Regions from separate parts of the Lysinibacillus sp. NPDC097287 genome, predicted to be linked through region 1. Evidence: riboswitches for the same ligand, from Rfam matches in the RefSeq annotation. Region 1 holds a riboswitch; each other region holds the start of a gene.
What was found. A riboswitch is a leader RNA that binds a small molecule or an ion and turns the genes downstream of it on or off. The one in region 1 is predicted to bind thiamine pyrophosphate.

Region 1 (7,544 bases):
AAGTTTGTCGCTATCATACGAACAGGCGGGCATGTTGGCAACGATGAATTCAATTGGTTATTTAGGGATGGTTCTTTTTGCGGGAATTCTAGCGACAAAATGGGGATCTAGGAGGCTAGTAGTTTTCGGTACAGTACTTGTTGCGGCAGGTTTACTGTATTTAGGAACGGTTCAAAGCTATGGGGCAAGCTTGGTGGGGATGAGTATTCTTGGGGTTGGAACCGCTTTTACTTATACACCACTGGTAAATATTGTGGTCGGCTGGTTTCCGCAGCGGCGGGGGATGATGATTGGTTTTCTTGTTAGTGGTCTCGGACTTGGAACACTTATTTCGAGTTTGTTAATCCCTTTTTTCACGACTTTGTTTACAAACGATGGCTGGCGGTATCTCTGGTATATTTATGGGATTTTGTCATTGTTATTTGCACTGGTGGCCCTGTTTATATTGCGGGATCCCCCCATCCCTTTATTAAAAAAGGAACAAAAGGATCAATCTTTGTTACGGGAAGTGTATCTACATAAGGGTGTGCTTCTTGTCGCGATTATTTATGGGCTTATTGGGTTTGCGTATTTAATTCCACAAAGTTTTTTGTTCAGTTTTATATTAGAATCCAAGATTAATCCGTATACGGCGGGCCAAATTATGGCTATTGGTGGATTGATGTCGATTTTTAGCGGTCCATTATGGGGATCGATTTCTGATAAAATCGGGCGAAGAAAGTCGTTAATTATTACACTTGTTACTGGCGCAACGTCCATGCTGCTTCCGGTGATTTTCCCTGTATTCATTGGATTTGTCATCAGTCAATTTTTCTGGGGTATCACGGTCGTCGGTATGTTATCACTTATTCAAGCGCTGTCAACAGAGCAAATTCATGCCTCATATGCGCCTGTTGCTTTAGGCTATGTAACGATATATTTCGCAGTAGGACAGCTTCTTGGGCCTGGTCTTGGCGGTTGGATGACCGATCATGTCGGTGGCATCTCATCCGCGTTGCTTTTATGCAGTGGACTGTTACTGCTAGCTTTTTTATTTTCGTTAAGATTGCAGAAGAAGCGGTCTAACGGATATGCTGAGAGTAAAGGATTGTATAAACTAGGTGAGGAGTCGAAACAACATGTACGAACCCAAAATGAAGGAAACTGATGTAAGCGTAATTGAATTTATTGAACAAATAGATAGCCCCAAAAAACGTGAGGATGCCTATAGATTACTTGATTTATATGCTGAGGTAACGGGATATCAAGCGAAAATGTGGGGGCCGAGCATTATTGGATTCGGCGCGTATCATTATGTTTATAAAACAGGTCATGAAGGTGATGCACCACTTGCTGCTTTTTCACCACGTAAAGCAAAAATTAGTTTGTATTTTGCACCTGACGATCCTGAACGTGAAGCGCTACTCGCAAGATTCGGCAAGCATACGTCTGGAAAAGCATGTGTCTACATTAACAAAGTAGACGATATTGATACAGACGTTTTAAAGGAGTTAATCAGCAAATCGGTTGTATTTACACAGAACCAATATCCCGAAAAATGAAAGCGTGAAATTTGCATGCGATAAGCCATTGGATCAAGGCTTATCGCATTTTTTTAATCAAAATCTCATAACTGAATAATTCGGTTGTAAACGGTGCGAGCTTTTGAAGCGTCGTTTGTGCCATGAATTATCGCGCGGCCATCTTTAAAAATCACTACCCGATAGTCTTCGAAAGAGCAGGAGAGTAGATAGGGATTGACGATTACTTGTGTCACAAGTGGTCTTATGCGTTCACTTAAATAATTGATGGATAGAGGAAGAGGGGAGCCAGGGCGAATTTGCACGGCATCTCGACCACATAAAACATCTGTCTTTGTTTGGTTTTCAAATGATAAATACGGAAAAGTTGCATGCTCACTACATGTTGGGCAATTCTTATTTTTCATATTTGCGATATTTATTTCTGCTTTTTCATTTTTCCAAATTTCGAGTGACTGTAGCGTTGGGTCAAGTTTATGGTCAGTGAGTAGCTTGAGTGCTTGTGTCACTTGAAATGAAGCAATAATCTGAACGATTGGACTAATCACACCAACTGTATCACAAGTCATACCGTCAAGTGGTAAGTGATTCATGAGACAATGCAAGCAGGGAGTTTGACCGGGAAGAATAGGGAAGGTTAAACCATAACTCCCTACACAAGCACCGAATATAAATGGAACGCTATGTTTAACCGCCGCATCATTGATAACCATTCTTGTTTCAAAATTGTCTGTCGCATCAATAATAATAGACTGATTTTTTACTAATGCTTCAATATTAGACGCATTGATATCAACAATGTGACTGTTAATTGTAATCTCGCTGTTAATATGCTGTAAACGAGTTTTGGCAGCGACTGCTTTTGGCAGTTTACCGCGAGCATCAGCTTCAGTATATAACTGTTGTCTTTGTAGATTGCTATATTCCACATAATCACGGTCTACAATTGTCAATGTTCCGACTCCAGCTCTGGCAAGCATTTCGGCACTAGCAGAACCTAGGGCGCCTGCACCGATAATTAGAGCTTGTGCATTTTGTAGTTGAGCTTGCCCCTTATTTCCTAAAAAAAGTGCCTGTTTTTGATAGCGGGTATTCAAGAAGTCACCATCCCAGATAGGGGGCTACTCGCTTCACCATAGTTTTTTTCTGCTATTCTACCAGCTTGGTAACCAAGTTGTCCTGCTTCGATCGCGAGCTTCATCGCGAGTGCCATTTTTACAGGGTCTTTCGCTCCTGAAACAGCTGTGTTAAGTAATACACCGTCAGCACCTAATTCCATTGCATAAGCAGCATCTTTTGGAGAACCAATCCCAGCATCTACAATGACAGGAACAGATGATTGTTCAATAATAAACTGAAGGTTTAATGGATTAACCAGCCCTTTACCAGAGCCGATCGGTGAAGCACCAGGCATAATTGCGTGAACGCCTAGTTGTTCTAATCTTTTGGCTAAGACAACATCATCGGACATGTAGGGTAGTACGATAAATCCTTCTGCTAATAACATTTCAGATGCCTTTAATGTTTCAACTGGGTCTGGTAATAGCGATTTATCGCAGCCAATTATTTCGACTTTAATCATGTCACATAAGCCTGAAGCTTGTGCTAATTTGGCAATTCTAACGGCTTCTTCTGCAGTTTTTGCGCCAGCTGTATTTGGTAGTAACTTTTATTTAGTTAGATCTAGTTGTTCAAGAAAATTAGGTTGAGATTGTTCAAAAATATTCATTCTTCGTACTGCAAATGTTAAAATTTCAGCCCCAGAAACTTCTACAGCTTCTTTTTGAACCTCAAAGGAAGGAAATTTCCCTGTTCCTAGTAAAAGATTTGATTTGAATGTGTGATTTCCTATCGTTAACATTATTATCCTCCTCCTACAAAATGTACAATTTCTATTGTGTCTCGGTCTGACAATGTCAGTGAAGCGTATTGTTTTTTTAAGACAATCTCTTTATTCACTTCTACCACGACTATGCGGTTTTCTAACTCATACAACTGAAGCAAGTCCTGAATCGAATGTATAGTTTCTGGTAGTTCCATAGACTTCCCATTTAATTGAATAGTACGCACGATTTCACCCCCTTATATACGATTAATTTTAAAGGCTTCTATCCAGTCTTTTCTAACGTCTTTTTTGACAATCAAATCCCGAATCATTTGTCCTGTAGCAGGTGCTAACAGGATGCCATTGCGAAAATGACCTGTGGCAAATAAAATGTCCTCATCCTCAGGGTGGTAGCCGATAAATGGCTTTTTATCAAAGGTTTGGGGACGTAACCCTGCCCAACATGATTCGATTTTCAAATCAGTGATAGTTGGGAGCATCGTTTTGGCTTTTGCAATGAGACTTTCCAAACCTCCAAGTGTCGGCTGTTCATGCCAATCATTTTTCACCATAGTTGCCCCAATTACCAACCTGCCATTATCTCGCGGTACGATATAGCAGTGTTCATGAAATAATGTGTGTTTTAGAAGCGGCTGTTCACTTGAAACAGAGATGCATTCACCTTTGACAGGAGAGAGTGTATGATGTAACCCAAGTTGGTGGAAAAAGCTTGAGCTCCAAACACCATTTGCTACAACAACAGTCTTGGCTTGGAAAGTGCCTTTATTTGTTTTAATCGTGTAAGTATCATCTTCCTTTTGAATAGCAAGAACGGGCGTAAATTCAAAGATAGAAGCGCCAAACACTTGAGCACTTTTACTAAATGCTAGACAGGTAGAGTGAGGGAGCACATTGACATCATCTTCAATGTAAGCTGCACCAATAATATCTTCTGATACAGAATTCTCTCTGTTCCTAACTGCAGTGCAGTCGTACCAGCTGATCGTGGGAAGGGCGAGGGTGGCACTAAGCTCATCTTTTTCATGCTCCGAGTAAGCAAGCTGAAAAATCCCGCCTTTTCTTAGTTCGATATTTACACCACTAAGCTCCTTTAACTCATCCTGGAGCTGGAAATAGTCTAATTGACTACTTCGAGCAAAAGGGTAAAAAATTTCAAGATCGTCGCATTCTGAATGGGCTCCCAACATTCCTGCAGCGGCACGCGTTGATTTACTAGCAATTTGTGTTTCTTCAAAAACAGCCACATCGATGTTTTCTTTGGCTAAATAGTAAGCGATGGAGCAACCAATAATGCCTCCGCCAATGACTGCCACATCATATTTTGTTTTCATGTGCATTCTCCTGACATTTTTTCGAAAATATTAATGCTGATTCATAAGGATTGTCTGAAGCGAAAATACCAGACATAATGGCAATTCCATTTGCTTGTGCCTCTCGGAGCTGGTGTACCCGCTCTGATGTAATGCCACCTATAGCGAAGATTGGGATTTGTAGCTCTTTTTTTATGTCGATGATGGTATGTACACCATTAGGCACTTTACCTTCTTTACAGTTTGTTTCAAAGCAATGCCCATATAGCACATAATCTGCGCCATCAGCCTCCGATTGTTTGGCTTCGTCTATTGAATGAACAGAACGACCAATCCGTAAGTGAGGGTAGGCAGCTCTGACTTGTTTCACTGGAAGGCTATGCGATGGTAGATGAATGTTTGGGTTATCAGTTAGTAAAGCAATATCTAAGCGATCATGAATAACGATTTTTTCCTTGTTTACGCCTTGTTGTGCTAAAAGATTTAGGAGTGACAGAATTTCATGGACCGTTTTTGATTTTTCACGAATGTGAATGTAATCGACAAGATGATGGATGCTAGAAATTTTACTAGCCAATTCGTAAATTGTATGTGAATCATCAGATATGGCAATAAGTTTCATAATTGTTTGCTCCCTTGTATTAAATCAACGCAAAAAAACCACTAACCTTAGGTAAAAGGAAAGTGGTTTTGTTAATTGCACGCAAAAAAGCACAAAAACAATGAACACTTCCCTACGCAGATACGAATCTGTTCAGGTTATGAGGGTTTAAAAGTAGCTACTTTATTCTCAGCCCTTATCAAGGGATCCCCTAGTGAATTGATTGAAGAGTTTTATCTTAAAATAGTAAATAGTTGCATGTATCAAATGTAATTTCGCTGTGGTTAATACTTCGTTAAAGTATCATAAAGATAAAAAAATTTCAACATAAATCAGAAAATTCTAATAAAATCAGGACTTTTTTCGTTAATGAAAGATAAAATTTAATGTGATAAACAGATAAATTGTATAAAATCACCACTATCAAGTTATTGATTGGTTATTATGTATTTTTATATAAACAAAATATGGAATAAAATTGATTCAGTAGTATAAAATTTCCAGAAAATATTGAATTCTACCCTGGTGGTGGATTAAGATGTCAACAGGCTCCTTATTTGTAATATAAAGGTTAGTTCAGGGCTTAATTTGTAGATATATCATCATTGGAGGGTGAAAATGAAAAGAAAATTATTTGTATTTTTTTCGTTATTAATGGTTACTGTACTAATGGTTAGTGGTTGTGGAAAGAGTGAAGAAGAAGCAAAAAAAGAAGAGAAAAAAGAAGTGACGGCTAATACCGATCAAGAAACGCCTGAAAAAGTAGACACTGAAGATGTTAATAAAGAAACAAAAGGTGTGAATGACTTTTCCTCACTAATTAAATATATGGAGAAAGAAACGCAAGGTACAACGAAGGTTCTTTATGAGAACAATGAACCTCAAGTACATGATATGGAAAACGTCACTATTTCACTAGATGGATATACAGTAGTAGCGTTAAATGATTTTCACACAGATTTTAAGATCCCATTTGGAGATCAAACAGACGGTGGTGTCATTTTAGCTAAGTATACAGTTAAGAATGATCAGGATAAAGACGTTTACTATATGCCTAGTTTATATATGACTTTTACTGGTGCTGAAAAAGATTATGGAAATAATAATCAATTATTGCCTAAAGAAGAGCAATTATCAACAGAGTTAAGTCCCACAACAGATTATTTACTAAAAGCTGGTGAAGAAGTAACAGGATATTTCGCATACTCATTTAGCACGACACATTTAGCAAAAATGAAAGAGCAAGGAACTGTGTCTGTTCCAATTCAAGTTCCATTTGCAGAAAAAGGAGATTTTGGTTCAGGCTTCGGGTCAAAAGGTAGATTTAATCTGGCTTTGGATGGTGAGGGAGCAGAAAAAATATCGAGCAACGCGGCTTTTTATGAAGATAGAGTAACGTTTGAGAACATGGGTGAAAAGAAGATGCTGAAAGAAAAAAGCGACATCAATGATAGCAAACAACTTGCTGATGTGAATGTCGTATTGGATGGGTATCAAATTGCAGAATTCACACCAAATGCTGAAGAAGCACCTAGGTTTGGAAATTTTAAAAATGGTATAGCTTTATTAACAGTGAAATATAAGCTAGACAATAAAAATACGAGCGAAGTTGATTTGAACTTCCTAAGTACAAAACTTACAGTAAATAACGGCTCTCAATATTTAAGAAATGAAGGTATGTTACAACATCCTAATAATAAAGAAAACCTTAAGCCTGGAGAAGCTCGTGATTACTTGCAAGTATTTGTGTTAGATAAAGAGCAATATGAGAAGATTTGGAAAGACAAAGCTTTTGAAATGGAATTTGGTCCGATTCTAGATGGAGAGGCAAAGGATATTTCTAAAGGCCATACGGTAACCTTTACTTTACCAAAATAATAAAAAAGACAGTAGGACTGACCTCGTATTTTATCAACGGAGTCAGTCTTTTCCTTTTAGATTTAAAACGTCATTCATTAGCACACAGTTGCTGTCATCTTCTTTTAGATGTGCTGATTAACCAATTTGCACCACTACAATTAAAATGAGAAGTTGATTTCCGTTATGGGCTACTAGCTTTCCTATGGGCGAACGTCGAGTAGCCCTCTGCTACAATTTATAAAAGTAGCCTTATACATATGGTGGATTTTTATGGGAAGGTTGATGAACATCTATAAAATCAACCAATATTCTCTTAATCAATATGCTTGATATAAAAATAATAGCCAAATAAGTTTTGGGAATATTTGTAGGATACTCTATAATGAAAAAAATAGATGCCTTAATAA
Region 2 (7,544 bases), on a different contig from region 1:
TTGAACAACAGTTCCTTGTCACTCAAAATTGGGGCATGGGTTCAACAATTGCTGTATTCCTAATTTTATTCATGGTCATCATTATGTTAATAACAGGCCAAAAGAATAAAGGAGGTCGCGTACGATGACAAAACTTTCAAAATCGGCAAAAGTGTATTTAGCGATTGTCTTTATCGTCTTGTATGCGCCCATTTTTTACTTAATCTTTTACTCCTTTAATAGCGGCGACTCCATGAATAGCTTTGACTCATTCACGCTCGACCACTATAAAGCTGTTTTCGAGGATACTCGATTACTTGTGATTTTGATTAATACCGTTATTGTCGCATTGCTATCAGCATTAATTTCCACGATTATCGGTACATTAGGTGCTATCGGTATTGTGACAGTGAAAGATTCAAAAATGCGCAATACATTACTATCGTTAAACAATGTACTAATCGTCAGCCCAGACGTGATTATCGGGGCTAGCTTTTTAATTTTATTCACAATGGTTGGCATTAAGTTGGGCTTTGCATCTGTTCTACTTGCGCACGTTGCGTTTAGTGTACCAATTGTCGTTTTAATGGTATTACCTAAATTACTTGAAATGAACAAGTCTTTAATTGATGCTGCACTTGATCTAGGTGCCACAAAAAAAGATGTTATGATGCGTGTCATCTTGCCGTATATTAAGCCAGGTATTTTCGCAGGATTCTTCCTCGCTTTAACGTATTCTTTAGATGACTTTGCGGTGACATTTTTCGTTACGGGTAACGGATTTAGTACGCTGTCAGTAGAAATTTACTCGATGGCACGTGCAGGAATTTCCTTAACCGTGAATGCGATTTCTGGTTTAGTATTCTTCGTGACTGTGTTAATCGTAATCGGTTATTATTTCGTGACAAGTCGTACAAGTAAAAGAACGGGGGGACATTAATGAAGTCATTAATTCAAGCAACAATCGCCATTCTTGTCGTTACCGCCCTTTTAATGTATGCTGGGAACGCAATGAGTGCTGGTAGCGGAAAAAGCGGAAAAGATACGCTTACCATTTTTAACTGGGGTGAATACATTGATCCTGATTTACTAAAGCAATTTGAAAAAGAAACAGGTATCCATGTTATTTACGAAACATTCGACTCGAATGAAGCCATGATGACAAAAGTTCAACAAGGTGGAACAGCTTACGATATTGCGATTCCTTCTGAATACATGATTGAAAAAATGAAAGAGGAAGATTTACTCATTCCTCTTGACCATTCAAAAATTCCAAACATGAAAAATATTGACCCTTACTTTTTAGATTTACCTTTTGATGACAACAATAAATATTCTCTCCCTTATTTTTGGGGCACAGTTGGGATTGTCTATAATCCTAATTTAGTCGGAGATTTAGACTTCTCTTCTTGGGAAGATTTATGGGATCCTTCATTAAAAAGAACAGTCTTTTTAGTAGATGGTGCACGTGAGGTTATCGGTATGGGCTTAAACAGCCTTGGTTATTCATTAAATTCTTTAGATCACAATGAGTTACGTTCAGCAACAGATAAGTTAATTCAACTTGCGCCAAACGTAAAGGCCATTATTGGTGATGAAATTACACCGTTAATGATTAATAACGAGGCGACAGTTGCACTTACTTGGTCTGGTCAAGCAGCAGACATGATGTATGAAAATGAAGACTTAGACTTTGCGGTACCTGAAGAAGGTTCGAACTTATGGTTTGATAATATGGTCATTCCAAAAACTTCGAAAAATATAGACGGTGCACATGCTTTCATTAATTTCATGTTAGATGCTGACTCCGGTGCACAAAACGCTGATTTTGTTGGCTACTCTACACCAAACGTTGCCGCAATGGCTTTAATGGATGAGGAAGTTGTCACTGACGAACGTTATTATCCTTCAGAGGAACAACGCGACACATTAGAGGTTTATAAAAACTTAGGACCTGATTATTTAGGCAAATACAACGAACTGTTTTTAGAATTTAAAATGAGTATTCGTTAAAGAACAAATGCGCTAAAGCGCTCGTTTACATCCGACAAGCGCTGGAGAGCCCGAAGCAAAAGTATGCGTTCCACCACTTTTGCCCGAGGGATCGAAGCGACCTCGAGGATGTAGCGCTTTAGCCTAGCCGTCAACTTTGCCCTAGGCTATCCATAATAAAAAAATCTGTTATTTCCTTAACAACAAAATAAAGCTGTCACCCCAGTTAGTCACTGGAGTGATAGCTTTTTGTAATTGAAAATAAAAGTACGCAGTCAGACTTTTAGTCAATAGCAACTTAATATCCATTATGTTAGACTGTAGTATATTTGAATAGACTACGCAAAAGGAGGCTATAAAATGGCCCAACAGACATCAAACAAGGCAGCTTTATATATTTTAATGTTTAATATGTTCATTGCGATGGGAAGCATTGGTATCATTATTCCTGTCATGCCCGAATATTTGAAAATTTTCGGTGCAGCAGGACAAGTTCTCGGTCTGCTCATTGCATCGTTTGCATTAGCACAATTTGTATTTTCACCAATAGCTGGAAACCTCTCGGATCAATATGGTCGTAAGAATCTTATTGTTTTTGGACTTGTGGTAACAGGTCTTTCACAAATTGCTTTTGGACTTTCAACAGAAGTTTGGATGCTCTTTGTTGCTCGCTTTTTAGGAGGCTTAGGCTCTGCTTTCATTGCACCCCCGATTATGGCATTTGTAGCGGATGTCACTACATATGAAGAACGTGGTAAAGGTATGGGGATGCTTGGGGCTGCCATGTCTCTAGGCTTTATGATTGGTCCTGGAATTGGCGGCTTCTTATCTACAGTCAGTCTTCACTTTCCATTTTATATGGCTGGAGCTGCGGCAATTTTAGCTGCCATATTATCGTTAGTGTTGTTGCCAAACACAAAACCAAGCTCATCACAAAAAGCACAAAAACAAGACAATCTTGCTAAGCAGATGATACGCTCAGTCAAAATGCCCTACTTTGTTATGCTGATCATCATGCTTGTTTTCTCGTTTGGCATCGCCAATTTCCAAGCGACTTTATCTTTATTCGTCACACAGAAATTCAACTACACACCAACAGATATTGCAATAATACTAACAGTTGGTGGTGCTGTCGGTGTCGTTGTTCAAATGTTTATCATTACACCACTGTTTAAACGTTTTGGTGAAATGAAGGTTGTATTAGTCAATTTACTCGTTGCATCAATATCAATCTTCTTAATTTTATTTGTATCAGGCTTTGCATTAATATTAGTTGTTGCAACAATTTTCTCTACAGCAACAACGCTCATTCGTCCAGCCGTAAATACGCTGATTTCCAAGCTGGCTGGTAGTGAACAAGGCTTTGCCGCCGGACTCAACAATGCCTATATGAGTCTTGGCAATATGATTGGTCCTGCTTTAGCTGGCATATTATTCGACTGGAATATGGACAGCCCTTATATTTTCGGTGCTATCATTTTATTTGCCTGCTTCCTTCTTGCCCTCATTTGGACAATGAAAAAAGCACCTCATTTAATGAAGCCAGATTCTAATTAATCTGAAAGTTAATTGACTATTTTTAGCAGTATGGTACAGTATTAATGAAAAATTAAATCGCTTCATGACCACTAGGGGAGTCTTTTTAAGGCTGAGACGTGTATTGTATACACGGACCCTTTGAACCTGATCTAGTTCACACTAGCGTAGGAAAGTGGCGACACTTGCTTTTATAATGACTAAATGCAAGGCCGCTTCCTACATTTTTGGGAAGCGGCCTTTTTTTACGATTAATGAAGGAGTGAAAGATTTGTCTATTCGAAAATTAACCGTCATGGCATTATTAGTTGCTATTGCAGTAGCAGGCTCAACATTTATCTCTATTCCAACAGGTATTGCACGTGCCTATCCTGTACAACACGCCATTAATGTCATCAGTGCCATCTTACTGGGACCTTTACCTACTGTCATGATTGCCTTTGTAACAGCCATCATCCGTATCTTAACAGGTACAGGCTCACTCTTAGCGATTCCTGGCAGTGTCATCGGTGCACTATTTGCAGCCCTTGCCTACAAATACAGCGAAAAAACGTGGCTAGCTGGTGCCGGTGAAATGTTTGGTACAGGTATACTTGCTTCACTTGTCGCAGTACCCTATTCTCACCTACTAATGGGGACATCTGTGGCGGCCCTCTTTTTCATGCCTGCTTTTTTAACTTCTAGTGTCGTTGGCGCCACCTTGGGAGTAGTTATTGCTAAAAGTCTACAAAAAACTGTTTTTGTTAATGGACTTAACTCAACATTGCGATAAGACATTAAAGTATTTTTCACCGCTCGATTTCTATGACATTCCTCTAATAAAATTTAGGCTATTTTCTAAGGTTAGTTGCTATAATACATTGAGATAGAGTAAATCTACAACATGTTTAGATTTACTCTCTGTTTTTTTGTTTTGGTATCCTGCAAATCGAATAACGAAAAAAGGACTCTTTAGTTTGAATAAACTTTAGAGTCCTTTTTCTTATTTCGTATAATCAAATAAACAACGAGCATGATCCTGTACCACTTCCACAAATGCTTCTACCTGGCGCAGTTCAAATGAAGATTCATAACCAATTAACCAAGTATCCCGCGTTAAGCCAAATTCTTTTTCATTGTTCATTAGCGCTATTTTGTTGACACCATCATCCTCATTTAAAGTAATTGATGGTAAAATTGCATAGCCAATCCCATTCAATGCCATTTGCTTACACGTCTCAATTTGATCTACTAAAATTTGACGACTTGGATTGGATGCAAAGTGTCGCTGCCACCACTGTTGAATTTCCTGATAATAATTCGAATCACTTTTAAACTGAATAAATGGACGGTCTGTCGTAAGGACATCCTCCACTGTTTTCAACTCTTTGTCTACTAAATAAAGCGTATCTCGGAAAAGATGAATTTTCTCACCTTTCCAATCGACCTGTCCTCGTACAATCCCCACATGTGCCTCGCCCTCATACAGTGCTTTGACAATTTCAGAGCTCCAGCCTGTCATTAGTGAAATTTTCGCCTCAGGGTATTTCGTTACAAAATCCTTTAATACTTTTGGTAGCCAGTTTTGTCCAACAATCGAAGCACAAGCAATTTTCAGTGTGCCGTTCACTTTTGTTGTCAGTGCCTGAATCATTTCGAAAATTTCTTCTTTCTTCGCAATCATTTCATTAGCATAGGAAATAACAAGCTCTCCGGCAGGTGTTGCCGTCAATCCTTTTTGCGAGCGAATAAACAGCTGTGTTCCCCATTCTTTTTCTATGGTTTGTAGACGCTGTGAAAGAGCCGGCTGCGATAAGAATAATCGCTCTGCTGCCTTTCGCATATTGCGTTCTTCTGCTAATATTTTTAATATTTCTGCCTCTGTTACCGTCAAAAAAGTAACCTCCTACTCAAATCAATTACTCTTCGGCGTAATTACGCGCAAAAAACATCTGCTGCTGACGCTTCGCTTTCGCTCAAATAACATCTGTGACATCCGCCGGAGGCATCGGGCCAACAGGATGTTGGTCACTCAGGCGTTGCCTCAGGACGCGGCGATCTTAGCCTGGGTTCGACTATTCAGCCGGCTTTTGGGCAATCACTGAAAAAGGCTACAGCCGAATTCATCTCATCACTTATTGAGGTGGGATGAATGCTGAATAAAGATAAAAAGGGCTCAATAATTACTTTGAGCCCTCCTAAACTAGTTTTCTTTTTGATAAATATATTTTTTCAATTGTTTTAAAATAACGCGTCTCGTTAGGATGCCAGCAAATAAGCCTTCTTCATCGACCACACATAAAAAGGCATGGTTAATGACTAAATCTAACGCCCGCTGGAAATTATCTGTTGTTTTTAACACGGCCAAATTTTTATCCATAATCGTATCTACCTTAATGTCGGGTAGTTTTTCGTACTCAATATGTTCGAGCCCTAAAATCGCTTCAGTAATCATCTTCATACTTAGTAAGCCTTGAAGACGGTATTTCATATCTAATACGGGAATGGATGAATATCCTGTACGCGTTAGCACTAGTAATGCATGCTCTGCACTATTTCCACTTTGCACATGTGCAACTTTTTCGGATGAAATAATAAAATCACTAATTGGCATTGCTAATAAATCTTTGCTGTTAGTTGAAATCATGAACCTCTTCTCCTTTTCTGTCCTCAATATGCAGAACAGGATGCTTCCTCTTTATCATATCATAATTTTTCCTAAAATGACCATGACAAGACCGAGAAGAGTTTTTATGATATTCATGAATTATTTCAACCTTTCGAGAAAAAATAAACATGATAGTAACTTTCGCCAAAACCTATTTTATCCCTTACGACCGAAAAACATTCGTGATAATTGGTAGGTGCTTTACAGAATCCAGCAAGTGACTCTACACCTGCCGAATACTGTGAAGTTACTCTAATATCCTGCTTTACTCCAATAATAAAAAATCATGATACCACAAAACAATAAAAATAAAATGTAAACCCAAGGAATTGGATTCAAAATCGTTGCATGTTCTTTAACCGATTCTGAAATCGGTGTATCTTTTTCTGAGTTTCGCTCCGTTGTCATTTTTGCAATACGCATAGTAGAAACGAAGGCAATCACACAAATAATTGTAATCGTAATAAGAGCTGGTATTAACCACATACCCACAGGCAAAACTCCTTCCTTTGCCCATTAGTATGCGTCAAACCAGCTTCTCTTTATGCAAGGTATTTAATTAAAACGGGAACGGATTTAACCATTGCCCACCATCCAACGTGACACATTCTCCGTTCATATATCTTGCTTTATCTGACATCATAAATGTCGCTAAATCTGCAATTTCTTCCGGCGTACCAATACGACTTAACGGCACAGAGTCCAATGTTCTTGCAGCAGCTGCCTCTGATTCAAAAAGCTTTGATGCTCCACCTGTTCGTTCAATTGGTCCTGGAGCAATAGCGTTAACACGAATACCATACTGTTTTCCCCACTCAACAGCTAGTGTTCTTGTCACTGATAAAACGCCTGCTTTTGCTGCCGCCGAATGAATGACTCCTGCACCTGCATTCCAAGCATACGTTGCAACCATATTAATCATAGATCCTTTAATCTTGTGTTCTATCCAGTACTTTCCGACAGCTGACGAACAGTAAAACGTGCCATTCAACACGATATCAATAACCGCTTTCCAACCATTTGGAGACAAATCCTCTGCTCGCACAATAAAATTCCCTGCCGCGTTATTGACAAGTCCATCCACTTGTCCAAATTTCTCTACCGCAAAGGCAACCATCGCTTCTGCTTGCTCTGGTATACGAACATCCATCTGAAATGTTTCAATTGAATTACCCGCTTCAGAAATAAACGTTTTTGCCTCTGCTAATCGATCTTCATTGCGACCTGTAATGACTACGTTGGCTCCTTCAGCAACAAATTGCTTCGCCATATAAAGCCCCATCCCACTTGATCCACCTGTAATAATAATGGTTTTCCCCTGTAACATACCATTTCCCCCTTTGCGAAAGTCAAAAATGAATTACTATTCAGTATTTTACTACAAATCCTC
Region 3 (7,544 bases), on a different contig from region 1:
CATGTAAAGTATCTTTCAATACATAGCAATTCACTCTTAAATATCTGAAGACTCTGGAGGTATGAATTATGTCCATTCGTAAAAGGTTAGTCAGTGCATTTAGCGTCATTATTTTATTCTTACTGATTAGTTCCATCATCTCTTATTCACAAATTAATAAGATTAGCCAAGAAAACACATTTTTAGTTGACGACCATATCAATAAAGCTTTTATCGTCGAACGAATTGCCAATGCTTCTGCACTTCAAGGTGTTTACATTCGTTCCTACTTACTTGAACCAGAAAACGTAACTTTAGATAAATTACTTGAGCAACAAACTATCATCCATAAATTAGCCGAAAATCTCGATACACTCGTTACTGAGCCCGCTATTAAAGAACAGCTTCAGCTTTTGCTCGAACATCAGCAGCAATTTGAAGAAACTGGTCAGGAAATTTTAGCTGCGTTCGATAGTGGTGATACGCAAAAGGCCATAGACTTACTATCAACAAAAGCCCGCCTTGCAAATGAGAGCATTCAGGACGCTACAAACACCATTTCAGAGTCCCAATTGTCTGAGATTGACCGTGTATATGCAGAAGTACAAAGAATAGCCGAAGTCAGTTCAAAACTCATTATAGCCATTGCTATTTTTACCATAATTTTCGCGATACTTATTTCTGCTTTCATCACTCGTTCGATTACTAGACCTATAACACGTTTAGTAACCGCTGCGACAAGCATTGCTGAAGGTGATTTAACGCATGAAGATGTCGAAGTGAAATTGAAAGACGAGATTAAGGATTTAGCGACTGCCTTTAATACCATGAAATTCAATTTACATACACTCATTCAAAGCGTCACAGTAAACGCTGAACAAACATCCGCAGCGGCACAACAACTAACAGCTAGCACGGAGGAAGTCTCTATCACTTCTATGGAGGTAGCGAAACGCACTGAAAGTTTAGCAGAAGGTGCCAACCACTCCGCAGCCACTGGACAAGAAAGCTCTGCAGCTATGGAGGAAACTGCACAAGGTGTGCTGAAAATAGCAGAGGCTACACTAGAATTACACACAATCGCGACAGATACTCAGTCAGTGGCTTCCGTTGGTGAGAAAACATTACAAACAGCGGAGCAGCAAATGACGATCATTCAGCAATCTTCATCTGAAACAAGCGACCGCATTCAACAGCTAAGCAAACAATCTGCTGAAATTGAAAGTATTGTGAAAGTCATTACAGATATCACAGAGCAAACGAATTTACTGGCACTAAACGCAGCGATTGAAGCCGCACGAGCTGGTGAACACGGTAAAGGTTTTGCAGTTGTCGCTGACGAGGTACGCAAACTAGCAGAAGAATCTAAAGCATCAGCTCATCAAATTGTTGCCCTAACTTCTCTTATTCAAAAAGACACAAAAGAAGTGGAACAAGCCGTACTGACAACAGCACATAATGTGGAGGATGGCGTAAACTACATTCAAGATGCGCAAGTTTCATTTGATAATATCATGCAATCCATTCGAGAAATGACTAGCCAAATTCAAGAGGTATCCGCTTCGACCGAGGAAATTTCTGCTTCGACTGAAGAAGTGGCCGCTTCCATCAATGAAATGGCCAACCTTGCGACTCAAGCTTCCTCTGAATCTGAAGGAATTGCAGCTGCCACTGAAGAACAATCTGCCACAGTTCAAGAAATTAGCAATGTCGCAAAATTACTAACGGATGGCGCATTAAAAGTACAACAAGAAGTCAATAAGTTTAAAATCTAACAAATACGAGGCTTGTGTCTAAGATGAAAAATTATCCATAGATACAAGCCTCATTTTTTATTTATAAATCTGACTACCCGCCTCTTTAAATTCCTTCGCCTTCTCCTGCATCCCTTGATGAATAGCCTCCGTTGTATTCAAATCCTTATCTTTTGCATAATTACGAATATCTTGTGAAATTCTCATACTGCAAAACTTTGGCCCGCACATAGAACAAAAATGCGCAGTTTTTGCACCCTCAGCTGGCAATGTTTCATCATGGTATTCCACTGCTCTCTCTGGATCTAGCGACAAATTGAATTGATCACGCCAACGGAATTCAAACCTTGCCTTTGACAATGCATTATCACGTACTTGTGCGCCTGGATGACCTTTCGCTAAATCCGCCGCATGTGCTGCAATCTTGTACGTAATCACGCCCACACGTACGTCCTCACGATTCGGTAAGCCTAGATGTTCCTTCGGTGTCACATAACAAAGCATTGCTGTACCGAACCAGCCAATCATTGCTGCACCTATAGCAGACGTAATATGATCGTAACCTGGTGCAATATCTGTCGTTAAAGGCCCTAATGTATAGAAAGGAGCTTCCTTACATACTTCCAATTGCTTATCCATATTTTCCTTAATCAAATGCATCGGCACATGCCCTGGTCCTTCTACCATCACCTGCACATCATGCTGCCAGGCAATTTGCGTCAGCTCCCCTAACGTATCAAGCTCCGCAAACTGCGCCTCATCATTGGCGTCCGCTATCGACCCCGGGCGTAAGCCATCCCCTAGTGAAAAGGCCACATCGTACGCTTTCATAATTTCACAAATTTCTTCAAAATGTGTATATAGGAAGTTTTCTTGATGATGGAACAAGCACCACTGCGCCAGTATCGAACCACCACGTGACACAATGCCTGTAACACGACTTGCTGTCAGCGGTACATAGCGCAACAATACTCCCGCATGAATCGTGAAATAATCCACACCTTGCTCGGCTTGTTCGATTAACGTATCGCGATAAACTTCCCACGTTAAATCCTCTGCTACACCATTGACCTTTTCAAGTGCCTGATAAATCGGCACCGTCCCTACTGGCACAGCCGCATTACGAATAATCCATTCACGTGTCGTATGAATATGCTTACCCGTGGATAAATCCATAATATTATCCGCACCCCAACGTGTCGCCCACGTCATCTTTTCGACTTCCTCCGCAATGGATGAGGATACTGCAGAATTTCCAATATTCGCATTAATTTTCACATGAAAGTTCCGCCCAATAATCATTGGCTCTGCTTCTGGATGATTAATGTTAGATGGCATGATCGCACGACCTGCCGCAATTTCAGCACGCACAAATTCCGGCTCCATGTTTTCACGAATTGCTACAAACTCCATTTCCGACGTAATGATACCCTTTCTTGCATAATGCAGCTGTGTCACATTATGCCCTTTTTTCGCACGTATTGGCTTACGATAAAGAACTGGAAAAACATTATTTTTCATCCGTGGATCATCCATATTTCTGAAGCCGTTATCTTCAGGTCTAATCATACGACCTTCGTACTCTTCTACATCACCGCGTTCTCTAATCCAAGCACTACGTAACGCTGGCAATCCCTTTGTAATGTCAATGTTGTACGCCGGATCCGTGTAGGGACCACTCGTATCGTAAACACGCACCGGTGGGTTTTCTTCTTCCCCAAAACTACCCGTCGTCGGACTAAGCGCAATCTCACGCATCAGTACTAAAATATCCGGTCTTGACCCTTCCACATATACTTTCTTACTACCATCAAAGCTTGACATAATCGTAATGTTTTTCTCGTTAACTGTTGTCATGAACTTTTCCCGCTCCCTTTTAAAATGAATTTTCAGGACCGAACCCAGCTCACGAAAGCGAGTTACACTACTACAAAAGAAAAGCCGAATCCAAAAAAATATTGGATCCGGCTACGAATGTAAAGGTTGTATTGACCACAAAAAAAACGTTGTAGTCATCATTAACTTTCCCACGCTGGTATGAGCCAGATCAGGTCCAAAGGGTCAAGAAACTTCTATGTGTTTCCCTCTCAGCCCGACTCATCGGACTCCCCTAGTTAAGGCTATTCAGTTTGATGATAGTGTAGCAGAATGCACTAAGATATGGAAGTTATAGAACTATTTTTCAAGCAAATAATATTTCAGCTACATAGATAACAACTGTCACTGTTAGACAGCTCACAATCGTAGAAAACAATACAGTTTGCGCTGCTGTTTCCGATTCCACATCATATTCTAAAGCGAGACTTGAGCTATTCCGAGACGTCGGAAATGCACTTGCGATTAAGAGCGACTGTGCCACAACACCGTCTAAACCTAAAGCAAAAATAATAAGTAGCGCTACAGCTGGTCCAATTATCAATCTAGTAAAGCAGCTGACAAATACCGTTTTATTGAACATCGATTTTAATTCGAGTTGTGATAGCTGTGTACCGAGCGTAATAAGTGCTATCGCGATAAAGCTGTCTGCCACATGATCAATTGGAATACGGATAAACTGCGGAATACCAATATTGAAGAAATTCATCACCACACCAATCATAAGTGCATGGATAATCGGCATTTTGAGGAAATCCTTCACGATCGCTAATCCCGATTTAGTAGAAGAAATAAGATTGTACAGCCCATAAGTATACGTCGTCATATTTTGGAAGATGACAAGAATCACTTGAATAGCGACACCAATCGGCTGCGTCACAAAAATCATTTGCGCAACCGGAATACCATAGTTGCCGGAGTTAATGAGCACCACGCTATTTTTAAAGACCGCCGCTTCTGTTTTCGCAAGTCCAAGAACTTTGGCTATGAAGTGACTCAACACCATTTGACTGCCGATAAAAAGCAGTATGAATAACGCCACTTGCCCTAACACCGAGACCTCGACATTCGTTTCATATATATTCACAAACACCGCCGCTGGCATAAAACAATATGTAATGAGCTGAGATAATGCCTTTAAATTAAATTGAAACTTCCTTTGCAAAATAGCTCCTAACACAAGCAGGACTAATATTGGGGCAACAATTTGAAAGAAAATCATGCCGAGATACATCATAAAAACTGCCCCCTTCTTTGAATTATTATGTCTTCATAGTAGGACTGTTTGTACGACAGGTCAATAAATCTTTGAAAAGTCTGAAATCTTTTTTTTCAAAACAGTATACATAAAAGTTGAAACTTTCCAAGCGAATGGATTACCTTCATCTTAAATTCCAAATGTGCATACTGAGCCACTTCTTTATTAGTCCGACGTCCCACTACAATTAAAACTAGCCACCACTCAAGGCTGATCCCTTTATAAGACTTCTGCCACCTGTATATATAGGGATTTTTTTCTATTTGTGTACAAAAAATTTTAAAAAGACGCCATTAAGCCACTACTTTCTACTTATTAGTGAAAATTTCGACAATATAAAATCCATCACATTACTATAAATGATAAAATAAGGATATATATAACCCTATTTACTAGAGAAGGAGATATATCCATATGAAACATAAACGAAAAATAGCACTACTCTCGGTAGCAGCCCTTCCTGCAATGGTTACGTTAGTGCCAAGTGTAGATGCAGCGCAACAGACAACTCCAACAAGGTCAGGCTCTTGGGTCAATCCACAGCATATATTTGACGGACAGCCACAACCGAGCTTGCGTTCACTTTCTACAACTACGACTAGTGCCGATACAGCTTCAACTAAGAATGAGCTGGAAAGTATTTTAACAGCTAAATTTAAAAACTATGAAACAACCTTTACTGTGAAATACACAGGTCCTACAGCAGGATTACAAGCAGCCCTAACTGAAATTTATACAGATTTCGATAAGGTCCCAGGAAATCAATTTTACACAGCTGCTACGATTTCTCGTGACTACACATATTCAGGCTATGTCAATAATGTAACGATTGCCTTTGACATAAAATACAACACGACAATAGCACAGGAAGAACAAGTCAAAAAGGAAATAACAAACATTATAAATAGTAATATCACATCTGAAATGTCAGAGCTCCAAAAAATCAAAGCGATTCATGACTATGTAGTAAAAAATGCAACATTTACGAAGGATTCAAAAGGTAGCCCACATGCCGCACATACACTACTAACAGAGAAAAAAGGTGTTAGCCAAGCTTATGCACTCGTAACATACTATTTATTAAAGGAAGCTCGTATTGAGGCACACTATGTAACAGGTACAGCTGCTGGCACACCGCACGCTTGGAACGTTGTGAAATATAATAATGCGTATTATCACTTAGATACAGCTTGGGATGAGCCAGCGATTCGCAATGCGAGCAACACTGATGATAAGGCGATTAGCTATCAATATTTCCTACGAGACAGTACTGGGTTTAACACGCATTCAAATTTCACGCTTCCTAATGGTGTTTCAATAGCTCCTAATGCCGATGCAAGCTTTAAAGATTTGCAAAATGTCATCAAACCGATTACCGATGAAAATATGCTTTACTATGTGAAAAACACAGGAGAGCTAGCAAGCTTAGACTTAAAGCCATTGCCAAATGTGGGCCATGCCGCTACTCCTGAAAGTTTAAAAGAGGTAATTTTCACATCCGCCGATACTGCGTCTGTCGACATTAAAGCAAAGGACTTAGTACTGGATAAAGAAAATGGCTGGTTATATTTTAGTAACTTGACTGATGGAAAAGGCTATCTTTATAAAGTTAAAACAGATGGCACAGATCTTACACCTGTTGTTAAAACCTATGTTACTGATTTAGATATTTCTGGTACAACATTGACATACAAAAAGGCAGATGGTACGCCAGTGACAGTCTCACTTGTTAATGATAGTAGCGCCGGCTCTAAAGTCGTTGCATTAATCACTAAATTCGCTACTTCTACACCACCGCTTCTGCAAGATATCGTCAAGGCAAAAATAGCTTTTGATAAATTATCAGTTTCACAACAGGTATTTGTAGGCAATCGCAATATCCTTAAACAAAAAATTGACGAAATCCAAGCAGTTCCCGATGGTCCTAGTAATATTGCCTTACGAATTGCACAATTAGATGAAACCGATGTTGATTTCGTCACTAAAGCAAATAATTTACTAGCTGCCTATCAAGCATTAACAACAACAGAAGATCAAACAATCGTATACAACTATGGTGTTCTTGTAAACGAGTTAAAAAAACAAGAGGAAATTGCTGCAAAATCTGAAGCTGTATGGGATATGATTAAGAACTTAAACTCAACAAAAGCAACCTATTTTGCTGATGTTAAAGCAGCAAAAAAAGCATTTGATGGACTTACACCTGCGCAACAAGTACCAATTGATAATATAGCGAAATTGAATACGGCAGTTGCTGCAATGATCGCTGCGGAGAATGAAGTCTCAAACATTATTTATCAACTTAGCTTACTAAACGATCAGGCAGCTAATTTTGAAGCTGCATTTACTCAATTAGATGCGCTCATAAAGCCACTTTCCGATAGCAAAAAAGCATTAATCACGAATAAGAGCATTTTCGATAAAGCAAGAGCAACATATACAACTTATACAAAAGAAGTTAATTCGCTTAAAACAGACATTGAAACAGCAATCTCAGGTGATCCAACAGATGCGCAATTAGAAGCACTTTACAAGCGATACTTAGCATTTAATCCTGCAAAACGAAAAATGTTTGTGGATCTTATTCCAAATCCACTGGATGCATTACACACCGCTATGGCTGCTGATTTTGCGAAAACAAATACAGTTGATGCAGTTGTTAATAAAATCAATGCATT

Region 2: it holds a riboswitch for thiamine pyrophosphate, as region 1 does, so the genes downstream of both, thiW (energy coupling factor transporter S component ThiW) here and tenI (thiazole tautomerase TenI) in region 1, are expected to answer to the same signal.
Region 3: it holds a riboswitch for thiamine pyrophosphate, as region 1 does, so the genes downstream of both, thiC (phosphomethylpyrimidine synthase ThiC) here and tenI (thiazole tautomerase TenI) in region 1, are expected to answer to the same signal.

What each region holds. Positions count from the first base shown of each region.
Region 1 is NZ_JBIWCX010000004.1:197,644-205,187, reverse strand. Features, by position in the region: gene ACIQ2D_RS08425 (YbfB/YjiJ family MFS transporter) at 1-1,147, shown strand, start outside; gene ACIQ2D_RS08420 (DUF1801 domain-containing protein) at 1,119-1,541, shown strand; gene ACIQ2D_RS08415 (ThiF family adenylyltransferase) at 1,607-2,617, opposite strand; partial or broken gene ACIQ2D_RS08410 (thiazole synthase) at 2,614-3,387, opposite strand; gene thiS (sulfur carrier protein ThiS) at 3,384-3,560, opposite strand; gene thiO (glycine oxidase ThiO) at 3,603-4,697, opposite strand; gene tenI (thiazole tautomerase TenI) at 4,681-5,298, opposite strand; TPP riboswitch at 5,391-5,500, opposite strand; gene ACIQ2D_RS08390 (DUF5068 domain-containing protein) at 5,896-7,155, shown strand.
Region 2 is NZ_JBIWCX010000003.1:54,585-62,128, forward strand. Features, by position in the region: gene ACIQ2D_RS05770 (ABC transporter permease) at 1-128, shown strand, start outside; gene ACIQ2D_RS05775 (ABC transporter permease) at 125-919, shown strand; gene ACIQ2D_RS05780 (ABC transporter substrate-binding protein) at 919-1,992, shown strand; gene ACIQ2D_RS05785 (MFS transporter) at 2,332-3,528, shown strand; TPP riboswitch at 3,592-3,698, shown strand; gene thiW (energy coupling factor transporter S component ThiW) at 3,779-4,279, shown strand; gene ACIQ2D_RS05795 (transcriptional regulator CcpC) at 4,490-5,380, opposite strand; gene cbpB (cyclic-di-AMP-binding protein CbpB) at 5,690-6,133, opposite strand; gene ACIQ2D_RS05805 (short-chain dehydrogenase) at 6,407-6,640, opposite strand; gene fadH (2,4-dienoyl-CoA reductase) at 6,714-7,481, opposite strand; partial or broken gene ACIQ2D_RS05815 (DUF2812 domain-containing protein) at 7,388-7,544, opposite strand, start outside.
Region 3 is NZ_JBIWCX010000016.1:9,806-17,349, forward strand. Features, by position in the region: gene ACIQ2D_RS18295 (methyl-accepting chemotaxis protein) at 69-1,754, shown strand; gene thiC (phosphomethylpyrimidine synthase ThiC) at 1,812-3,590, opposite strand; TPP riboswitch at 3,741-3,855, opposite strand; gene ACIQ2D_RS18305 (AEC family transporter) at 3,916-4,845, opposite strand; gene ACIQ2D_RS18310 (S-layer homology domain-containing protein) at 5,281-7,544, shown strand, end outside.